DNA from 2 places in the Nonomuraea sp. KM90 genome. Region 2 is predicted to be linked to the other one. Evidence: riboswitches for the same ligand, from Rfam matches in the RefSeq annotation. Region 2 holds a riboswitch; the other holds the start of a gene.
What was found. Region 2 has a riboswitch for glycine ahead of gcvT (glycine cleavage system aminomethyltransferase GcvT). Riboswitches for the same ligand answer to the same signal wherever they lie in the genome.
Positions count from the first base shown of each region.

Region 1: it holds a riboswitch for glycine, as region 2 does, so the genes downstream of both, gcvP (aminomethyl-transferring glycine dehydrogenase) here and gcvT (glycine cleavage system aminomethyltransferase GcvT) in region 2, are expected to answer to the same signal.

Region 1 covers NZ_JBQQCB010000157.1:13,374-20,524, reverse strand. Annotated here, with positions in the region: gene gcvP (aminomethyl-transferring glycine dehydrogenase) at 1-2,668, opposite strand, end outside; glycine riboswitch at 2,848-2,947, opposite strand; gene ACTWPW_RS56650 (MerR family transcriptional regulator) at 3,025-3,645, opposite strand; gene ACTWPW_RS56645 (bifunctional nuclease family protein) at 3,793-4,263, opposite strand; gene ftsR (transcriptional regulator FtsR) at 4,396-5,049, opposite strand; gene ACTWPW_RS56635 (FHA domain-containing protein) at 5,105-5,617, opposite strand; gene ACTWPW_RS56630 (sugar phosphate nucleotidyltransferase) at 5,917-7,151, opposite strand, start outside.
Region 2 covers NZ_JBQQCB010000003.1:201,380-208,530, reverse strand. Annotated here, with positions in the region: gene ACTWPW_RS05440 (aldehyde dehydrogenase family protein) at 1-969, shown strand, start outside; gene ACTWPW_RS05435 (3-oxoacyl-ACP reductase) at 1,009-1,773, shown strand; gene ACTWPW_RS05430 (gamma-glutamyl-gamma-aminobutyrate hydrolase family protein) at 1,788-2,492, shown strand; glycine riboswitch at 2,555-2,652, shown strand; glycine riboswitch at 2,653-2,748, shown strand; gene gcvT (glycine cleavage system aminomethyltransferase GcvT) at 2,783-3,868, shown strand; gene gcvH (glycine cleavage system protein GcvH) at 3,865-4,257, shown strand; gene ACTWPW_RS05415 (L-serine ammonia-lyase) at 4,316-5,692, shown strand; gene ACTWPW_RS05410 (hypothetical protein) at 5,673-6,191, opposite strand; gene ACTWPW_RS05405 (DUF6286 domain-containing protein) at 6,188-6,787, opposite strand; gene ACTWPW_RS05400 (amino acid deaminase/aldolase) at 6,925-7,151, shown strand, end outside.

The DNA.
Region 1 (7,151 bases), on a different contig from region 2:
TGACCGACTCCGCCGTGTGCGGCGCGTTCCGCAGCGGGTTGTCGGTCTTGTCGTAGTCGCCGGAGGCCACCTTCGCGATTTCCCCGCGGATGGCGACCATCGCGTCCACGAACCGGTCGAGCTCGCCGAGGTCCTCGCTCTCGGTCGGCTCGATCATGAGCGTCCCGGCCACGGGGAACGACATCGTCGGCGCGTGGAAGCCGTAGTCGATGAGGCGCTTGGCCACGTCGTCGACGGTGACGCCGGTCTCCTTGGTGATCTGGCGCAGGTCGACGATGCACTCGTGGGCGACCAGGCCGCCGCGGCCGGTGTACAGCACGGGGTAGTGCGGGGCCAGCCGCCGGGCCAGGTAGTTCGCCGACAGGATGGCCTGCTCGGTCGCGGCCGTGAGGCCCTCGGAGCCCATCATCCTGATGTACGCCCACGAGATCGGCAGGATCCCCGCCGACCCGTACGGGGCGGCCGAGACGGGGCCGACCGGCGTGCCGTTGTGCAGGGGGTGGCCGGGCAGGTAGGAGGCCAGGTGGCCGCGCACCGCGACGGGGCCGACACCCGGGCCGCCGCCGCCGTGCGGGATGCAGAAGGTCTTGTGCAGGTTGAGGTGGGAGACGTCGGCCCCGAACTCGCCGGGCTTGGCCAGGCCGACCAGGGCGTTGAGGTTGGCGCCGTCCACGTACACCTGGCCACCGGCCTCGTGCACCTTGGCGCACACCTCGGTGATCGTCTCCTCGTACACGCCGTGCGTGGACGGGTACGTCACCATGATCGCGGCCAGCGCGTCACGGTGCTTGTCGATCTTGGCGTCGAGGTCGGCCAGGTCCACGTTGCCGTCGGTGTCGCAGGCCACGACCACGACGCGCATGCCGGCCATGACGGCGCTGGCGGCGTTCGTGCCGTGGGCGGAGGACGGGATGAGGCAGACGTCCCGCTCGCCCTGGCCGTTGGCGCGGTGGTAGGCGCGGATGGCCAGCAGCCCGGCGAACTCGCCCTGCGAGCCGGCGTTCGGCTGGATGGAGACGGCGTCGTAGCCGGTCACCTCGGCCAGCCAGCCCTCCAGCGTGCCGATCAGCTCGCGGTAGCCCTCGGTCTGGTCGGCCGGCGCGTACGGGTGGACGGCGGCGAACTCGGGCCAGGTGATGGGCTCCATCTCGGTGGTCGCGTTCAGCTTCATCGTGCAGGAGCCGAGCGGGATCATCGAACGGTCGAGCGCGATGTCCTTGTCCTGCAGCCTGCGCAGGTAACGCAGCATCGCGGTCTCGGAGCGGTGGGCGTGGAAGACCGGGTGGGTCAGGTACGGGGTCTCGCGCAGCAGCGAGGAGGGCAGCGCGTCGGCGGCGGCCTCGGGGTCGGGCTCCGTGCCTTCCGCTCCGAAGGCCGCCAGCACCTTGGCCACCTCGGTGACGCCGGTCTGCTCGTCGCAGGCGACGGAGACGTGGTCGGCGTCCACCTGCCAGAGGTTGACGCCCCGCTCGGCGGCGGCGGCCACGACGGAGCCGGCCCGGCCGGGCACGCGGGCGAGCACGGTGTCGAAGAACTCGCCGTGCACGACCTCCACGCCGGCGCCGCGCAGCCCCTCGGCCAGGGCGGTGGCATGGCGGTGCACCCGGTGGGCGATGCCGCGCAGTCCCTCGGGGCCGTGGTAGACGGCGTACATGCCGGCGATGACGGCGAGCAGCACCTGCGCGGTGCAGATGTTGCTGGTGGCCTTCTCGCGGCGGATGTGCTGCTCGCGGGTCTGCAGGGCCAGGCGGTAGGCGGGGTCGCCGTCGGCGTCGACGGACACGCCCACGAGCCGGCCCGGGAGCTGGCGCTGCAGGCCCTCGCGTACGGACATGTACGCGGCGTGCGGCCCGCCGAACCCGAACGGCACCCCGAACCGCTGCGAGGAGCCGATCGCGATGTCGGCGCCCAGCTCGCCGGGGGCGGTGACCAGCGTCAGGGCCAGCAGGTCGGCGGCGGCCACGACGAGGGCGCCCGCCTCGTGCGCGGCGGCGGCCAGGGCACGGAAGTCGCGCAGCAGGCCCGACGCGCCCGGGTACTGGACGAGCACGCCGAAGCACTCGGGCAACTCGCCCTCCAGGGAGTGCTCCACCAGCGTGATGCCGAGCGGCTCGGCCCGGGTGGCGAGCACGGACTTGGTCTGGGGCAGCGCGTCGGCGTCCACCACGAACACGTCGCTCCTGGACTTGCCGGCCCGGCGCGCCAGCGTCATGGCCTCGGCCGCGGCCGTGGCCTCGTCCAGCAGCGACGCGCCGGAGACGGGCAGGCCGGTGAGGTCGGAGACGACCGTCTGGAAGTTCAGCAGCGCCTCCAGGCGCCCCTGCGAGATCTCCGGCTGGTACGGCGTGTAGGCGGTGTACCAGCCCGGGTTCTCCAGCAGGTTGCGGCGGATGACCGCGGGCGTGACGGTGTCGTAGTAGCCCAGGCCGATCATGGAGGTGAGCACCCGGTTGCGCCCGGCCAGAGCGCGCAGCTCGGCGATGGCCTCGGCCTCGCCGATCGCGGCGGGCAGCTTGAGCCGGTCCTTGGCCCTGATGGCCTCCGGGACGGCCACCGCCACCAGGTCCGCCACGGACTCGAAGCCGACGGCCTCGAGCATGCGCTGCTGCTCGGACTCCGATGGGCCGATGTGCCTTGACGAGAACGGCGGAGCGGACAGATCGGTCATGGGGTGTGCCTCCCGAGGCTATGGAGACCGGCGCCAGGGCGCGGACGAGTGCCGGATCTCCCCCTCTGTCAGCGCGATCCACGACCTGCGCGGTGCCGCGACCTGAGAGCTTCACCCCTGCGGGGGCTTGCACCGTCGGTGAGACGCGCCTGGCGGGCGCACCTGCTTTCCAGAGTTGCCTCACCCGAGCGGTACAGGATGCCTGAGAGATTCCGGGGAGGGTTGCTCCTTCGGCGCCCCGGGGCCCAGGGGGCCCGAGGACTCTCCCGCACGGGGTCGTCAGCCTTGCTGTCCCAGATTACTACGCTAAGCCCCGTTTGCCGTTCACCGGCCTGCCCCGACGGTCTTCGAAGTGTTCAGCCGGTGCGGCGCGCGCGGCGCCTGCGAGCCAGCTCGTCAGCGGGATGGTCGGCCGGGACGTTGTCCTCGACCGCCGCGCGTTCCCCCGGCAGCTCCGCGAGGGAGCCCTCGACCTCTCGCCAGACTCGCCCGAGCGCGATGCCGAACACGCCCTGGCCGCCCTGGAGCAGGTCGATCACCTCGTCGGCCGAGGTGCACTCGTAGACGCTGACGCCGTCGCTCATGAGCGTGATCTGCGCGAGGTCGGCGACCCCGCGGTCACGCAGATGCTGCACGGCCGTGCGGATCTGCTGCAGCGACACCCCGGTGTCCAGGAGCCGCTTGACGACTTTGAGTACGAGGATGTCGCGGAAGCTGTAGAGCCTCTGGGAGCCGGAGCCCTGCGCGGCTCTTATCGTCGGCTCCACCAGGCCCGTGCGCGCCCAGTAGTCGAGCTGCCTGTAGGTGATGCCGGCCGCGGCGCAGGCCGTCGGCCCGCGGTATCCGATGTCGCCCGGCAACGCCGACGGCTGCTCGTCGAAGAGCAGACCCTGCTCCCCGGCACGCTGCCGCGCGCTCTCGCGCCGCACCGGATCTTCCTGGCCGGCCGTCTTTCCCTCGCCGCTGCTGACCGCCACGCGGACCTCCGGCTTTCTCTCATCCCGTGGCCTGATCTGGGGGTTCGTAAAGGGCGACCACGGGTTTCACTTGCACCGTAGGACCGTGACCATGCTCAGTCAACGATCCGGCTCGGCGCGTCGTGAAGCGTAAATGCACTGAAATACCTACCCCGCCCTGCCGAAGTCTTCGGGAGTGATCGTGTCAAGGAACTCCCTGAACTTCTCCACCTCGTCCTCCTGGTCGTCCGGGATGATCACTCCGGCCTCCTGGACGACCTCCTCGCTGGCGAAGATCCGGGCCCCGGTGCGCAGGGCGAGCGCGATCGAGTCGGACGGCCGGGCGCTCACCTCCACACCGTTGGAGAAGACCAGATCGGCGAAGAAGATGCCGTCGCGCAGCGCGACGATGTTGACCGCCCGCAGGCCGACACCCAGGGCGCTCAGCACGTCACGGAAAAGGTCATGGGTGAGCGGCCGCGGCGGCGGCTCCTCAGCCTGGGCCAGGGCGATCGCCGTGGCCTCCGTCATGCCGATCCATATAGGAAGGAACCGTTCCCCGTGAGCCTCCTTGAGCAAGACGATCGGCTGATTAGTGGGCATTTCAACGCGAACGCCCACGACCTCCATCTGCAACACGGGCTGCTCCGTATTCCTGACCGGTCACCCGGCACAGCTCTTCGATCATCGCTTCTGCTGACTGGCTTCTGCAATTCAACGTAACACCCAGCGGGCCTGGAATGTGCCCCCGCCTCCCAGCTCGCTACGGTCTCAACGTCCCAGGACCGAACGGACACCCGTGCGCACAAGGGATGCGTGCAGGTCGAGCAGAAGCGTGGAAAGCTCCCTGGCGACCTCGTCCGCCTCACCGATGGCGCCGGGGGCGCGCCGCTTGAGGATCGGCGCGACGGTCTGCTCGACCAGCCCCGCCTCGCGCTCGGCCGCCGCCTTGACCGCCCGCAGGTGGCGGGCGTGCAGGCCGAACCGGGCCAGCGCCCCGACCGTGCGCGCCACCTTGAGCGCCTCCTCGTCGTAGCGCCGGGCCACCGGGGCGAGCAGGCCGTAGTCCTCCAGCTCGGTGAGCGTCTCGTCGTCGATCCCCGCGGCCTCGAGCAGCTCCGCCCGGCTGAACCGGACCTCCTGCGCCTGCCGGACCTCACGCGGGCGGCCGAAGCTCTCCGCCATCCGGTCCTTGATCACCCGCAGCGGCAGGTAGTGGTCACGCTGCTCGGTGAGGATGAAGCGCAGTTGCTCGACGTGCAGGTGCGTGAACTTGCGGTAGCCGGAGGGGCTGCGCTCGGGCTCGATCAGCCCCTCGCCCTCCAAGAACCTGATCTTGGAGATCGTGACATCGGGGAACTCGCCCTGCAGGAGCGCGAGCACCTCCCCGATGCTCATGTGCGACCGCGCCGCCTGGGAGCTCACGGCGCCTCCGGCCCCGTGAACCCGGGGTGCTGAGCCATGTCCAAGGGTCGCTCACTCATACGCCGGCGGTGCCCCGCATCAGGAAGACGAGGCGGAATTTGCCGATCTGCACCTCGTCTCCGGAGTGCAGGGGAACCTCCTCGATCCGCTCCCGGTTGACGTAGGTGCCGTTGAGGCTGCCCACGTCGCGCACGGAGAACTGGCCGCCGCGGTGGCGGTAGAACTCGACGTGGCGGCGGGAGACCGTGATGTCGTCGAGGAAGATGTCGCTCTCCGGATGGCGCCCCGTCGTGGTCAGCTCCTTGTCGAGCCGGAAGCGACTCCCCTGGTTGGGACCCCTGGTCACCGTGAGCAACGCCGTGCCCGGGGGCAGTTGCTCGACCAGAGCCCGCTCGGCCAGGAGCATGTCGCCCGTCTCAGCCTCGTACGCCTCGATTCCCGCGACGGAGATCGTCGATGTGGTGTCCCCGGAGACCTCGGGTCTGGTCAGCGGTGACCCACAGCGGGAACAGAAACGGGCATCCTCGGGGTTGGCGTGCCCGCACTGCGTGCAGTAGACGCTCGGCATCGATCGGCTCGGCCTCCTACCGCGAAGACGCGGCGACGGTGCTCAGGGCGCGCCTCGCTTCGCTTTTTCAAGTTTGCGAATGCCGCAACTTACGCTGATCAGCGGCAAAGGTCAAGGCGGGGCGCTGCACTTTGGTTTGGACGCAGACAAAGTTACCGTCGCCCCCGCCCCGTGGTCCATGCCGCCGCGCGTTTCTACATTACGATCTTGCGGCACTCTCTGTGCACGTCATCGGCAAAGCCTTTCCCGATCGTCTCCGGTCGCTGTGCGTGACGGCGTGTGACGCGTGTGCGACGAGGTCAGCCGGCGGCCTGCTCCACGATGCGCGCCCACCGTTCGAGCAGCGCCTGGGCGCTGTCGACGTCCGACGCCTCGGCCCACAGGTCGGTGACCGGCTCGGCGGCGGCGGGCAGGACCAGCACCCAGCTCCCGTCCTCGCGGGCCACCCGCACGCCGTCGGTGGTGTCGACGCGGTGGCCCTCCGGCTCGGACTCGGCGGCCTCGATGACCGAGCGCATGACGGCGCCCTTGGCCGCCCACGGCGTGGGCACGGTGCGCTTGAGCAGCTTGACCTCGGGGATCCTGGCGTCGATCTGGCTGAGCGACAGCCGGGTGCGGGCGACCAGGCCGAGCAGGCGCATGAACGCGGCCAGCCCGTCGATGGCGGGGCTGAACTCCGGGACCACGAACCCACCGCGCCCGTCGGCCGCGAAGATCATGTCGGGGCTCGCGGCGGCCGAGGTGAGGGCGTCGAGCGCGGTGGAGGTCCACTGCACCTGTACGCCGTGGAAGCGGCAGACCTGCTCGGCGACCCTGGTCGTGGTGACGGGCAGGGCCACCTGGCCGCCCCGGCGCTCGGCGGCGACCAGGTCGAGCACGACGAGCAGGGCGCGTTCCTCGTTGATGAGCTGGCCCTTCTCGTCCACCAGGGCGATGCGCTCGCCGACCGGGTCGAACCGCACGCCGAAGGCCGCCCGCGAGGAGCTGACGAGCTCGGACAGGCGCTGCAGGTCGCGGCGGCGCTCGGCGAGCGTCTCGGTGGGCGAGACGTCGTCGAGGCGGGCGTTGACGGTGAGCACCTCGACGCCGACCCGGCCGAGCAGCGTGGGCAGCACCAGCGAGGAGGTGCCCCCGGCGCAGTCGACGACGACCTTCATGTCCCTGACGCCGCTCACGCCGACGTGGCGCAGCAGCTCGTGGGTGTAGTCCTCGACGGCCCTGGCCGGGTAGGCGAGCTCGGCGATCTCGCCGGGGAAGGCGCGGCGGAACTCCTGGCGGGAGAAGACCCGCTCCAGCTTGCGCTGCGCGGCCGGGGGCAGGTCGGCGCCGCGGTCGTCCATGATGACGATGTCCACGCTCTGCGGGTCGCCGGGGGTGGTGCGCAGCACGATGCCGCCGGCGGCCGACTCGCGGGCCGTGTGGAAGCGGGTGACCGGCAGCGGGGCCGCCTCGAGGTCGAGGACGTTGATGGCGCCCGCGGTGAGCGCGCCGATGACGGCCCGCTTGAGCGCCCTGGCGGCCAGGGAGCAGTCGC
Region 2 (7,151 bases):
CCGTGGAACTTCCCCATGCTGATCATGTCGTGGGGCGTCGCCCCCGCGCTGGCGGCCGGCAACACGGTGATCGTCAAGCCGGCCGAGTGGACGCCGCTGACCGCGCTGAGGCTGGCCGAGCTGGCCCTGGCGGCGGGCCTCCCCGAGGGGGTGCTCCAGGTCCTGCCTGGGGCAGGGGAGGTCGCGGGGGCCCGCCTGGTCGAGCATCGCGACGTGGCCAAGATCGTGTTCACCGGCTCGACCGAGGTGGGCAAGGAGATCGCCGCCAAGGCGGCGCGCCAGGTCAAGCGGATCACGCTGGAGCTGGGCGGCAAGTCGGCGAACATCGTCTTCGCCGACGCCGACCTGGAGAAGGCGGCCGGCACCGCGCCCTACGCCGTCTTCGACAACGCGGGACAGGACTGCTGCGCCAGGTCCCGCCTGCTCGTCCAGTCCTCCGTGTACGACGAGTTCATGGCCCTGCTCGCACCCGCCGTACAGGGCGTCAAGGTCGGCGACCCCCTCGACGAGTCCACCGAGATGGGGCCCCTGATCAGCGCCGAACACCTCGACCGCGTGCGCGGCTTCGTCGAGGGCGCCCCCTACCTCCAGGGGTCCTGCCCCCAGGGCAGGGGCTACTGGTTCCCACCGACCGTGCTGACCCCCGACGTCACCGACCGGGCGTTCACCGAGGAGATCTTCGGGCCGGTCGTGTCGGTGGCGCGGTTCGAGGACGAGGCGGAGGCCGTACGCATCGCCAACGACACGCCCTACGGCCTGAGCGGCTCCATCTGGACCCGTGACGTCGGCCGGGCGCTGCGCGTGGCCAGGGCCGTCGAGTCGGGGGCCCTGTCGGTGAACTCGCACTCCTCCGTCCGCTACTGGACCCCGTTCGGCGGCTTCAAGCAGTCCGGCCTCGGCCGGGAACTCGGCCCGGACGCCCTGGCGGCGTTCACCGAGACAAAGAACGTCTTCATTTCATCGGAGTGAACAATTAGCGGAGTGAACGACCGATGGACAGGGAGTGACATGCAGCGGTTGCAGGATCGGGTGGCGGTCGTGACCGGCGCGGGCAGCGGGATCGGGCTGGCCACGGCCCGCAGGTTCGCCGACGAGGGCGCCAAGGTGGTCTGCGTGGACATCGACGAGGAGGCGGGCGGCAAGGCGGCGAGCGAAGTCGTCGGCCTGTTCGTCAAGGCCGACGTGACCAGCGAGGACGACGTCGTACGGATGTTCGCCACGGCGTACGAGACCTACGGCAGCGTGGACATCGCCTTCAACAACGCCGGCATCTCGCCCCCCGAGGACGACTCCATCCTGGAGACCGGCATCGAGGCCTGGCGCCGCGTCCAGGAGGTGAACCTGACCAGCGTCTACCTGTGCTGCAAGCACGCCATCCCGTACATGCGCCGCCAGGGCAAGGGCTCGATCATCAACACCGCGTCGTTCGTGGCCGTCATGGGCTCGGCGACCTCGCAGATCTCCTACACCGCCTCCAAGGGCGGGGTGCTGGCGATGTCGCGGGAGCTGGGCGTGCAGTTCGCCAGGGAGGGCATCCGGGTGAACGCCCTGTGCCCGGGGCCGGTGAACACGCCGCTGCTGCAGGAGCTGTTCGCGAAGGACCCGGAGCGGGCGCAGCGGCGGCTGGTGCACATCCCGGTGGGCCGCTTCGCCGAGGCGTCGGAGATCGCGGCGGCGGTGGCGTTCCTGGCCAGCGACGACGCCTCGTTCATCACGGGCAGCGAGTTCCTGGTGGACGGGGGCATCTCCGGCGCCTACGTCACACCGCTCTAGGAGGTCCCGTCGCCGTGCGGCGTCCCATCATCGGCATCACGTGCTACGTCGAGCCCGCCTCGTTCACGGTGTGGCAGGACACGACCGCCGCGCTGCTGCCGTACATGTACGTGGAGCAGGTCGTCCGCGCCGGCGGGCAGCCCGTCCTGCTGCCTCCGGCCGGCGATCCCGCCGGGGTCGTACCCGGCCTGGACGGGCTCATCCTGGCCGGTGGCGGCGACATCGACCCGGCCAGGTACGGCCAGGACGCGCAAGAGCGCACCGGCTACGTCCGGAAATTTCGTGACGAGGCCGAGTTCTCGCTGCTCGCGACGGCGCTCGACGCCGGCCTGCCCTACCTCGGCGTCTGCCGCGGCCTCCAGGTCCTCAACGTCGCCCTCGGCGGCACCCTCCTCCAGCACCTGCCCGACGCGGTCGGCCACACCGACCACTGCCCGGGCCCCGGCCGGTTCGGGCACCTGCCGGTGACCCCGGCCCCCGGCACCCGCCTGGCCAAGGCGCTGGGCGAGGGCCCCGTGACGGTCCCGCACTACCACCACCAGGCCGTCGACCGCCTCGCCCCCGGCCTCACGGTCACCGCCACCGCCGCGGACGGCACGATCGAGGCCGTGGAGCTGGACTCGGGACGGTTCGCGGGACGGTTCACGGTGGCCGTGCAGTGGCACCCGGAGGCCGCCGAGGACCACGCGCTCTTCGAGGCTCTCGTGGCGGCCTGCTGAACGACCCCACCCAGAACGCGACAACAGCCCCGTAACCCCACTAGGCTGGCGGACATCACCGGTGAAACCGTGCGGGAGAGCACCCTGACAGCCGGTCAGGGTCCCTGAAGGAGCAAGCCCTCCCCGCAAACCTCTCAAGGCAAAGGACCGCACGGGCAAGGTGACCTCTGGAAAGCAGGCCCGCGGGCCTCGCCGAAGGTGAAAGTCCGGCAAAGCTCGGGCGAAGCTCTCAGGCATCGATGACAGAGGGGGAGGATGCTGGCATCCAATCCTGTCCTGAGGTGCGACAAATGTCCCGACCGACACCGCTACGAGACGTTCACGAGAGCCTCGGCGCCACGCTCACCGACTTCGCCGGGTGGCTCATGCCGCTCCGGTACGGCAGCGAGTCCGCGGAGCACAAGGCCGTTCGCGAGGCGGCCGGGCTGTTCGACCTCTCGCACATGGGCGAGATCTTCCTGACCGGGCCGCAGGCGGGGCAGGCGCTGGACTACGCGCTGGTCGGCCACCTGTCGGCGCTGGCTCCCGGCCGGGCCAGGTACACCATGATCGTGAACGAGCGCGGCGGGGTGCTCGACGACCTCATCGTCTACCGGCTCGGGGACGAGGAGTTCATGGTCGTGGCCAACGCCTCGAACTATGAAAAAGTCGGTAATGAGCTGAAAAATCGTACAAAGACGTACGACGTGGTGGTCGAGGATCGCTCGGACCAGTACGCGCTGATCGCCGTCCAGGGACCCCGCTCCCAGGAGATCCTCGCCACGCTCACCGACGCCGACCTCGGCGGGCTCAAGTACTACGCGGGCCTGCCGGGCCTGGTGGACGGCCGGCAGGCGCTCATCGCCCGTACCGGCTACACCGGCGAGGACGGATTCGAGCTGTTCGTGGCCAACCAGGACGCGGTCCCGCTGTGGCACGCCCTCATGGCGGCCGGCGAGCCGCACGGGCTGCGGCCGGCGGGCCTGTCCAGCCGCGACACGCTCAGGCTCGAGGCCGGCATGCCGCTGTACGGGAACGAACTGGGCGAGCAGCTCACTCCGTTCGACGCGGGGCTGGGCAGGGTGGTGAAATTCGACAAGCCGGGCGACTTCGTCGGCAGGTCGGCGCTCGAGGCGGTCAAGGACGACGCGCCCCGACGCCGGCTCGTCGGCCTCGTCGCGCGGGGCCGCCGGGTGCCGCGCCATGGCTACCCGGTAACCGAGAACGGCGTCGTCGTCGGCGAGGTCACCAGTGGTGCGCCTTCCCAGACTCTGGGAAAGCCCATCGCGATGGCTTATGTGGACACCGGCGCCGGATCAGGCCTGGCCGTGGACATCCGGGGCAGCCATGAACCTATGGACCTGGTTGAGCTGCCCTTTTACAGGAGGAACAAGTGAGCAACATCCCTGACGACCTGAGCTACACCAAGGAGCACGAGTGGGTGGCCGGCCTCGACGACGGCCTCACCGTGACCGTCGGCATCACGGCCTTCGCCGCCGAATCCCTTGGTGACGTCGTCTTCGTGCAGCTCCCCGAGGTCGGTGCGAGCGTCGAGCAGGGCGACTCCGTCGGCGAGGTGGAGTCCACCAAGTCGGTGAACGAGATCTACAGCCCGGTCGGGGGCGAGATCGTCGAGGTCAACCAGTCCATCGTGGACGACCCGAGCCTGGCCAACAGCGACCCGTACGGCGAGGGCTGGATGTTCCGGGTGCGCATGGAAGGCGACCCCGAGGACCTGCTCTCCGCCCAGGAGTACACGGCGCTGACCTCGGGCACCGAGTCCTGACCCATTCGCCGGGGCCCGCTAGTTCCGGGCCCCGGCCCTTCAGGAAGGGCGCACATCAATGGCGATCAGCGTCTTCGACCTCTTCAAGATAGGCATCGGCCCGTCGAGCTCCCACACGGGCGGCCCGATGGCGGCGGCCCACAAGTTCGCCCGCGGGCTCCACCAGGACGGCCTGCTCGACCAGGTGGCGCGCGTGGAGGCCATCCTGTACGGCTCGCTCGGCCTGACCGGCAAGGGCCACGGCAGCGACAAGGCGGTCCTGCTCGGCCTGTCCGGCGAGAAGCCGGAGCTGGTCGACGTCGACACCGTGGACGCCCGCATCGCCGAGATGCGCGAGTCCGGCACGGTCAAGCTGTTCGGCACGCACGAGATCCCGTTCGTCGTGGGCGAGCACCTCGTCTTCGAACGCAAGATCTCGCTGCCCGAGCACCCGAACGGCATGCGTTTCACCGCCTACTCCGCCTCCGGCGAGCGGCTCAGGGAGAAGGTGTACTTCTCGGTCGGCGGCGGCTTCGTCGTGGACGAGAAGGCCACCGGCGCCGACCGCATCAAGCCGGACGACACCGTGCTGCCCTACCCCTTCACCACCGGCGAGGAGCTGCTCAAGCACTGCTCGAACACGGGCCTGTCGATCTCCGCCGTCATGCTGGAGAACGAGCGGGCGTTCGGGCGTACCGAGGAGGAGATCAGGCAGGGCCTGCTGAACCTCTGGCAGGTCATGTCCGACTGCGTACGCCGCGGCATCTCCAAGGAGGGCGTCCTGCCCGGCGGGCTCAAGGTCAAGCGCCGCGCCAACCAGCTCCACCGCCGCCTGCAGTCGGAGTCGGCCGAGAAGGACCCCTTGCAGGCGATGGACTGGATCACGCTGTTCGCGCTGGCGGTCAACGAGGAGAACGCCGCCGGCGGCCGCATCGTCACCGCCCCCACCAACGGCGCCGCCGGCATCATCCCGGCCGTCCTGACCTACTACACCCGCTTCGTCCCGCACGCCGACGACGAGGGCGTGGTCCGCTTCCTCCTGACGGCCGGCGCGATCGGCGTGCTGTTCAAGGAGAACGCCTCGATCTCGGGCGCCGAGGTGGGCTGCCAGGGCGAGGTCGGCTCGGCCTGCTCGATGGCCTCGGCCGGGCTCACGGAGGTCCTCGGGGGCACGCCCGAGCAGGTGGAGAACGCGGCCGAGATCGGCATCGAGCACAACCTGGGCCTGACCTGCGACCCGATCGGCGGCCTGGTCCAGATCCCGTGCATCGAGCGCAACGCGGTCGCCTCCAACAAGGCCATCACGGCGGCCCGCATCGCGCTGCGCGGCGACGGCCGCCACTACGTGGCCCTCGACAAGGCGATCAAGACCATGCGGGACACCGGCCGCGACATGCTCGACAAGTACAAGGAGACCTCGCGCGGCGGCCTGGCCGTCAACGTGATCGAGTGCTGACCGGGCGCCGCACGTGCAGCCGGACGACGGCCGGGCATTCGTCGTCGCTGATCTCGCGCCGGATCCGGCCCACGATGTCCTGATCCAGCTTGCCCACCACCGCCCCCACGTCCGCCGCCGCCGGGCAGGTCAGGCCGATGCGCAGGCCGTCCTCCGCGACCCGCACGCCTGTCCTGCTCAGCCCGTCCACGCCCTTGAGGCCGACGAACAGCATCGCCGTGCCCGTGCCGTTGTGCGTGCCCCGGCGCCCCCAGCCCAGGCAGAGCAGCAGCCAGCGCAGCGAGACCAGGGCCAGCAGCAGCAGGCCCAGCGCGAGCAGCCACAGGGGCCAGGGCTCCTCCGCCAGCGCCCTGTGGGTCTGGGCGGGCAGGACCCTGGCGTTCGGCGGCAGGTCGAGGAAGCGGTCCTCGCCGCGCAGCCACGCGTACGTCCCGAGGCCCAGCAGCGTCGTGCCCACGACGGCCAGGCCCACGCGGTTGCCGGCGTACTGGCGCATCACGCGGCCCTCCTGCGCAGGCGGACCACGACCTCGCCCGTGCCCAGCGTGCCCACGCCCGCCAGGCGGTCGCCCACGGCGGTCCCGACCTGCCTGAGCATCTGGCCGGAGCTCTCCGCGCCCGTCATCACGGTGACCTCGATGGTGCGCCTGCGCAGCCGTACGCGGGCCTTGTCCACGCCCGCCACCTGCTGCGCCGCCGCGCACAACGTGCGGCGCAGGCCCGCGCGGGTGATGCCGATGACGATCAGCGGGTCGGACGTCTCGACCGGCACCATCCTGGAGCGGCCCGGGACGATCGCCAGCAGCACCATCACCGCGCCCGCCCCCGCCACGACCAGGGCCCCGGTGGCGATTTCCGGCCAGGTGCTCCGGCTCGCGAGGTCGACCAGCTCGTTCACGGGCACCCAGCCGAGCGGCGCGCCGAGCAGCCCCGACACCACCTCGGCCGCGGTCGCCCCCAGCCCGGCGGCCAGCGTGAGCGCGACCAGAGCTCCCGGGAGGGTACGCGCCGGCCTGAGCGCCCTGCTCGCCCTGCGCAGCCCGGCGTGCCTGGGGGCGGCGACGGCGCCGGGCAGTATCTGCTGAAGCGTGGTCATCACAACGACAGACGTACATGGGTCCCGCATGGCCTGAACCGCGCCCTCGCCGCCGATTTGCCCGATCATTACGGGGACCACGGTTAACGCGAACAAGTCTCATATTCATTTGCCCCATATGCGGTTACGCTGCCGGTATGGATGACCGCCAGCGCTACGACCGCGCCACAGCGGCCCTCGAACCGCCGTTCGCCATCCTCGACCTGGCAGCCATGCGGGCCAACGCGGCCGACCTCGTACGACGGGCGGCGGGCAAGCCGATCCGGGTCGCCAGCAAGTCCGTACGCAGCCGCCCCCTCCTCGAACGCATCCTGGCCATGGACGGCTTCCGCGGCGTCATGGCCTTCACCCTGCCCGAGGCCCT